Cycloclasticus pugetii PS-1: one gene and its partner. The protein of the gene in region 1 interacts with the protein of each later gene in a pairwise test. Links are inferred from orthologs where the notes say so. Each region holds a gene or a part of one and is shown in the gene's direction. Other genes may lie near its edges.

Region 1 (3,487 bases):
TTGAATATTCCTTCTCATCATCCTGCACGAGCCATGCACGATACTTTTTATTTTGATGAGCATACCTTATTAAGAACACATACATCACCCGTTCAAATTAGAGTGATGGAAAATCAACAACCGCCACTTAAAGTGATAGCGCCGGGTCGTGTTTATCGTTGTGATTCAGATATTACGCACACACCCATGTTCCACCAGGTTGAAGGCTTTGTTGTAGATAAAGATATTAACTTTGCCGACTTAAAAGGTGTTATTAGTGCGTTTCTAAAGGCCTTTTTTGAAAAAGATGTCAAAGTAAGGTTTAGACCCTCCTATTTTCCATTTACAGAACCCTCTGCTGAAGTAGATATTGAATGTGTGATGTGTGAAGGTGAAGGTTGTCGTGTATGCGGGCATACCGGTTGGTTAGAGGTATTGGGCTGTGGAATGATTCACCCAGAGGTATTTCGTCATATCAATATTGATGCAGACCAATTTACCGGCTTCGCTTTTGGTATGGGTGTAGAAAGACTGACCATGCTTCGGTATAAAATCAATGACTTACGGTTATTTTTTGAAAATGATCTTAAATTCTTAAAACAGTTTAATTAAGCTTAAATAAGGACTCATAAATGTTAGTAAATGAAGCATGGCTTAAAGAGTTTGTTGACTATTCAATTCCAACGAATGAATTGACAGAAAAATTAACAATGGCTGGCTTAGAAGTAGACTCTGTAGAACCGGCTGCGGCTGAGTTTACCGGCGTGTTAGTAGGTGAAGTATTATCAGTTCAAGCACACCCAAATGCGGATAAATTACGCCTTTGTAAAGTCTCTATTGGGCAAGAAGAGCCTTTAGATATTGTTTGTGGTGCGAGTAATGTTAGAACTTCGTTACGGATTCCTGTGGCAACTGTTGGTGCCGTCTTACCCGGTAATTTCAAAATCAAACCATCAAAGTTACGTGGTGAGCCTTCTAATGGCATGTTATGTTCCGAAGAAGAGCTTGGCCTCGCTGATTCAGCTGATGGGTTGATGGAGCTACCAAGTGATGCGCCAATTGGAACTGATATTCGGGACTATTTACAACTTGACGACACGATTATCGAAGTAGATTTAACGCCAAATCGTGCCGATTGCTTAAGCGTGGAAGGTGTTGCGCGTGAAATTTCTTGTTTTGCTAAACAGCCTGTCAAAAACAAACCAGCACCAAAAATAGAAACTTCAATAAACGACCATAAAAATGTAAACGTTGAGGCTACTATAGATTGCCCTCGTTACCTAGGTCGTGTGATTAAAGGCTTAGATCGTTCAGCGCAAACACCTATCTGGATGCAGGAAAAATTGCGTCGATGTGGTCAGCGCAGTTTAGGTCCGTTAGTGGATGTGACAAATTATGTTCTATTGGAATTAGGGCAACCGCTTCACGCATTTGATTTAGCTAAAATCGATGGTGACATTGTTGTTAGACATGCGAGAGAAAAGGAATCTCTAAGGCTATTAAACGAACAACAAGTTGAGTTAGATGAGAGTGTGCTGGTTATTGCAGACCAACATAAAGCCTTGGCTTTTGCTGGTGTGATGGGTGGTGAAGCGTCAGCAGTTAATGACGAGACAACAGATATATTCTTAGAATGTGCATTTTTTAGTCCTCTGTCAATTGCGGGTAAATCTAGAAAGTTTGGCTTACATACAGATTCATCACACCGGTTTGAGCGTGGTGTAGACCCAGAGCTTTGTTACCGTGCATTAGATCGAGCGATTGAATTGTTGACCGATATTGCTGGCGGGCAAGTAGGGCCATTAACGGACGCATCGTCAACCAAAACGCTTCCTGTTAATAAAGCAGTGCCTTTTAGGTTTCAAAGAGTGCAGCGTGTGCTGGGTATAGAACTTGATGAAAATACAGTCGAAGCATACTTTGATAGCTTGGGAATGATTGTTAATAAAACGGCAAGTGAGTGGTTTGTTACAGCACCAAGTTATCGATTTGATATTGCAATTGAAGCAGACTTGATAGAAGAGGTGGCACGCTTATATGGCTACGATAATCTGCCACAAAATGAATTAACCGTTTCGGGTACTTTAACAGCCATTGAAGAGCAGTTGCAGCCCTTAGACAGGATTAAAGACTTACTGGTTGATTTAGGCTATCAAGAAGCGGTTACATACAGTTTTACAGATGACTCGTCGCTCAAGCTGTTGACCCCTCAGGATGATGTGTACCGATTACAGAATCCAATATCGGCTGATTTGTCTGTTATGCGTACAACCTTATGGGCTGGCTTATTAAAAGCAATGGATGCAAACATTAAACGTAATGAAGAAACAATACGTTTTTTTGAAACAGGCTTAAAATTCACGGTTAAAGATGGGCAGCTAGTGCAAGAGCAAATGTTGTCTATATTAGCGACAGGACTCGCTCAGCCAGAACAGTGGGGTGAGTCATCTAGAAGTATTGATTTTTATGATGTTAAACACGATATAGAAGCTATTTTATCGTTGAATGGCAGTTTGTCAGACTACCAGTTTAAACCGGCTAAACACGAAGCTTTACACCCGGGACAAACAGCAGAGCTGATTAATAATTCAGGGGAGCATGTTGGTTATATTGGTTTATTACACCCAGCTTTGGAAGGTGAGTTTAATATTAAGAAACCAGTGTATTTAGTAGAACTAAAACAATCTCTGATTCAGACAAAACAGATACCAGAATTTCAAGCAGTGTCAAAATATCCAGCGGTAAGACGTGACCTAGCACTCATTGTGGATGAAAAGTTCCACGTAAATGAAATGGTCGGCTATATTACTAAGCAATACACGCTTGTTAATGAGGTTATTGTGTTTGATATTTACCAAGGCAAGGGAGTAGAAACTGGTAGAAAAAGTGTTGCTTTGGGCTTGATTTTACAGGATAAATCTAAGACACTAGTTGAGCAAGATGTTGAGGAACTCATTAATGAATTGCTCGCTAATCTTAATAATTTATTTAATGCTCAGCTAAGGGAATAAAAAAATGTCATTAACGAAAGCTGATTTAACAGAGCAATTATTTGACGAGTTAGGTCTCAATAAACGAGAAGCTAAAGAGATCGTTGAGCAAATGTTTGAAGCAATAAAGGAATCGTTAGAAAAAGGTGAGCAAGTTAAAATTTCAGGATTTGGAAATTTTGAACTTAAAGACAAAGAGGCTCGACCTGGACGAAATCCAAAAACAGGCGAAGATGTATCTATTTCTGCAAGAAGGGTGGTTACTCTTAGAGCAGGTCAAAAACTTAAAGACAGAGTAGAAGCATATGCTGGAACCCAGTCATAACAATGAGTTGCCGGCGATACCGGCGAAACGTTATTTCACTATTGGTGAAGTGAGTGAGTTATGTGCTGTAAAACCCCATGTACTAAGGTATTGGGAGCAAGAGTTCTCACAACTTGAGCCGGTAAAACGCCGTGGTAATCGTCGTTATTATCAACGTAAAGATGTTGTGCTGATAAGGCAAATTCGTGGGCTG
Region 2 (3,353 bases), 500 kb from region 1 along the record:
CCCAGTGATAAACCGCGCTATTTGATGGGCGTGGGTAAACCCGAAGATATTGTTGAAGCGGTGTTAAAAGGCATTGATATGTTTGATTGTGTTATGCCAACACGGAATGCACGTAATGGTTATTTGTTTACCCGTAAAGGCTTAGTGAAAATAAGAAATGAAAAGTATCAATTTGATACCAAGCCAGTTGATGAGGCATGTGAGTGTTATACCTGTAAGAATTATTCGCGTTCCTACTTGCGACATTTAGATAAGTGTAAAGAGATTTTAGGCTCGCGTTTAAATACGATTCATAACCTTCATTATTATCAAGACTTGATGCGTGGCTTACGTCAGGCTATTGAGCAAGAGCGCTTGTTAGAATTTGTGGATGATTTTTATGAGCAGCAAGGCAAAACACGAGATGCTGTGGCATAATGCGTGATTGAGTTAATTCATTAATAAGGAAAAAATATGTTAGATTTTTTAGTTTCAAACGCCATCGCAGCAGATACCGCAGCCGCAACTCAAGAAGCAGCAGCACCAGGGTTCGAAGGATTACTTTTTCCAATTGCGTTAATTGTTATTTTTTACTTTCTTTTAATTCGTCCTCAACAAAAGCGTAATAAAGAACACAAGCAACTTGTTGCAGGCGCTAAGAAAGGCGACGAAATTGTAACCAATGGTGGTTTGCTGGGTAAAATTACAGAAGTGGATGATCATTTTATTACACTTGAAATTGCGCCTAATACATCGGTTCAAGTGATGAAGACTTCAATTTCAACGGTAATGCCTAAAGGCACATACGCATCTGCTGGAAAAGCAAAAAAATAAACTGCCAAACGAGTTATTGTTATGACGAATCATTTTCCTGCTTGGAAGAACTTAATGATAATAATGGCGTTAGTTGTTGCTATTATTTACGCACTACCAAATCTTTACGGTGAAGACCCTTCTGTACAAATTTCGCCTTTGCGTGGTGCGGTCATCAACAGTTCTGTTTTAGCTGATGTAAAAGATCAGCTAGCACAAAATGGTGTTGCCTTATTAAAAGGTGAGTTGAATGACAGCCAAATTTTGTTGCGCTTCAAGCATTCGAATGATCAACTTAAGGCGGTTGATATTATTAAGTCGGTCTTAGGGAATAACTATGTTGTGGCTCTTAATTTGGCGCCAACAACCCCTCAATGGTTGCGTTCGTTAAATGCAGCGCCTATGTATTTAGGCTTGGATTTAAGAGGTGGTGTGCATTTCTTACTGGAAGTGGATATGCAAGCTGCTGAGAAGCAAGCAGTAGACCGTGGTGCGGCTGATTTTCGCCAATATTTGCGCGAAAATAAATTGCGTTATCTAAGCGTTATGGTCAATGGCCACAATGTTGGTATTAAATTTAGAAACCAACAGATTCATGACGAGGCGATCAGCAAATTGGAGTCTCAGTTCCGTACTTGGGACTTTAAGCCTGAAGTTAGCGAGTCCTCAACGCCCACCTTAACGGCAACGATGTCAGATGATGAGTTAATGGACGTAAGAAACTATGCTGTTCAGCAAAATATCATTACGTTAAAAAATCGTGTTAATGAGTTAGGTGTTGCAGAGCCTGTTATTCAAAGACAGGGTGAAAGCCGTATTGTTGTTGAATTACCTGGTGTCCAGGACACGGCTCGTGCAAAAGAGATTTTAGGTGCAACCGCAACACTTGAGTATCATCTGGTTGATACGCAAAATTCAGTGTCATCTGCATTAGCTGGAAGAGTGCCGATTGGTTCTAAGTTATATAACCGTCGAGATGGTGGCCAAATCCTGTTGAAAAAACAGGTTATTGTGACCGGTAATGAGATTGTAGATGCTTCATCAGGGATAGAAGGTGATACAGGCTCCGCAATGGTTTCTGTGTCATTAGATGGTCCGGGTGGTAAAAAAATGAGCAAAACCACACGAGAAAATATTGGTAAACCAATGGCGGTTGTATTTATTGAAAATAGAACCGATATAAAAATGGTTAACGGCGAGCCGGTACGCTACAAAACAGTCGTCGAGGAAGTGATTAATGTGGCGACCATTCGTGGGCACTTTAGTAACCGTTTTCAAACAACAGGCTTAGATAATTCAGCTGAAGCACGTGATCTAGCTTTATTATTAAGAGCAGGTGCCTTGGCTGCGCCGATTGATATTGTTGAAGAGCGCACGGTTGGGCCAAGCCTAGGGCAAGATAATATTGATAAAGGCTTCAATTCTGTGATGATTGGTTTTGTTTTAGTCTTAATTTTTATGGCTATTTATTACAAGACATTCGGCCTTTTTGCCGATGTGGCCTTGGCCTTTAATCTGGTTTTTATCGTTGCTGTATTGTCACTCTTGCAAGCCACGTTAACGCTGCCTGGAATTGCCGGCATTGTGCTAACAGTGGGGATGGCGGTAGATGCTAATGTGCTAATTTTTGAGCGCATTAAAGAGGAGATTAAAAATGGAAACTCACCTCAAGCTAGTATTGCGGCGGGCTACGATAAAGCCTTTTCTACCATTGCGGATGCAAATATCACGACATTGATTGCCGCGATTATCCTTTTCGGTTTTGGTACAGGGCCTATTAAAGGTTTCGCTATTACCTTAAGTATCGGTATTTTAACCTCTATGTTCACCGCTATTATTGGTACGCGTGCATTAGTCAATGTGACTTTTGGTAGTCGTCAAATAGAAAAACTGAAGATTTAAATTATGAGTAATCAACATACAATCAAGATTGATTTTCTAAGTAAACGTAAAATAGCGCTTATTTTTTCTACTCTATTAATTATTGTTTCTATCGCTTCTTTAGCGACCATGGGGTTAAAAAAAGGGATTGATTTTACTGGTGGAACGTTGGTAGAGCTTAGCTTTCCCGAAGCAGTTGAGCTGGAAAGTTTAAGGAATTTGTTAACAGAGGCTAATTTTAGTGGCGCTGTGGTACAACATTTTGGTTCATCAAAAGAAGTGCTCATCCGCTTATTACCAAATGATGCGTTAAATACTGCAGCGTTAAGTAATAAGGTGTTGGCTGCGGTGAATGAGAATTTCTCACAACAAGGTGAGTTAAGACGGGCAGAATTTGTTGGCCCACAAGTTGGTGAAGAGTTACAAGAAGATGGCGGTTTGGCACTATTATATGCCTTAATCTGTATCCTGATTTATGTCGCTATTCGCTTTGAATATCGCTTTGGCTTAGGCTCTGTGGCGGCACTGGCGCACGACGTTATTATTACCCTTGGTTTCTTTTCTGTTTTTCAGTTTGAATTTGATTTAACAGTACTGGCGGCTATTTTAGCGATTATTGGTTATTCATTGAACGATACTATTGTTGTGTTTGATCGTGTAAGAGAAAACTTTAGAACATT

What was found.
Region 2: the proteins of pheT (region 1) and secD interact in binary tests that used the Escherichia coli proteins (3 or more experiments, as listed by UniProt). The link is inferred for Cycloclasticus pugetii PS-1 from one-to-one orthologs.

Annotation. Positions count from the first base shown.
Region 1 is NZ_ARVU01000001.1:808,441-811,927, forward strand. The notes cover bases 306-3,300. They hold pheT (phenylalanine--tRNA ligase subunit beta), read left to right. Parts: upstream 306-611; coding sequence 612-2,990; downstream 2,991-3,300. Other genes in these bases: pheS (phenylalanine--tRNA ligase subunit alpha), read left to right, coding at 306-591; CYCPU_RS0103950 (integration host factor subunit alpha), read left to right, coding at 2,995-3,294; CYCPU_RS0103955 (MerR family transcriptional regulator), read left to right, coding at 3,275-3,300. Outside these bases: more of pheS, read left to right, coding at 1-305; more of CYCPU_RS0103955, read left to right, coding at 3,301-3,487.
Region 2 is NZ_ARVU01000001.1:1,313,032-1,316,384, reverse strand. Bases 404-3,264 are described here. They hold secD (protein translocase subunit SecD), read left to right. Parts: upstream 404-834; coding sequence 835-2,694; downstream 2,695-3,264. Other genes in these bases: secF (protein translocase subunit SecF), read left to right, coding at 2,698-3,264; yajC (preprotein translocase subunit YajC), read left to right, coding at 454-813; tgt (tRNA guanosine(34) transglycosylase Tgt), read left to right, coding at 404-417. Also shown: more of tgt, read left to right, coding at 1-403; more of secF, read left to right, coding at 3,265-3,353. UniProt on the Escherichia coli protein: Part of the Sec protein translocase complex. Interacts with the SecYEG preprotein conducting channel. SecDF uses the proton motive force (PMF) to complete protein translocation after the ATP-dependent function of SecA.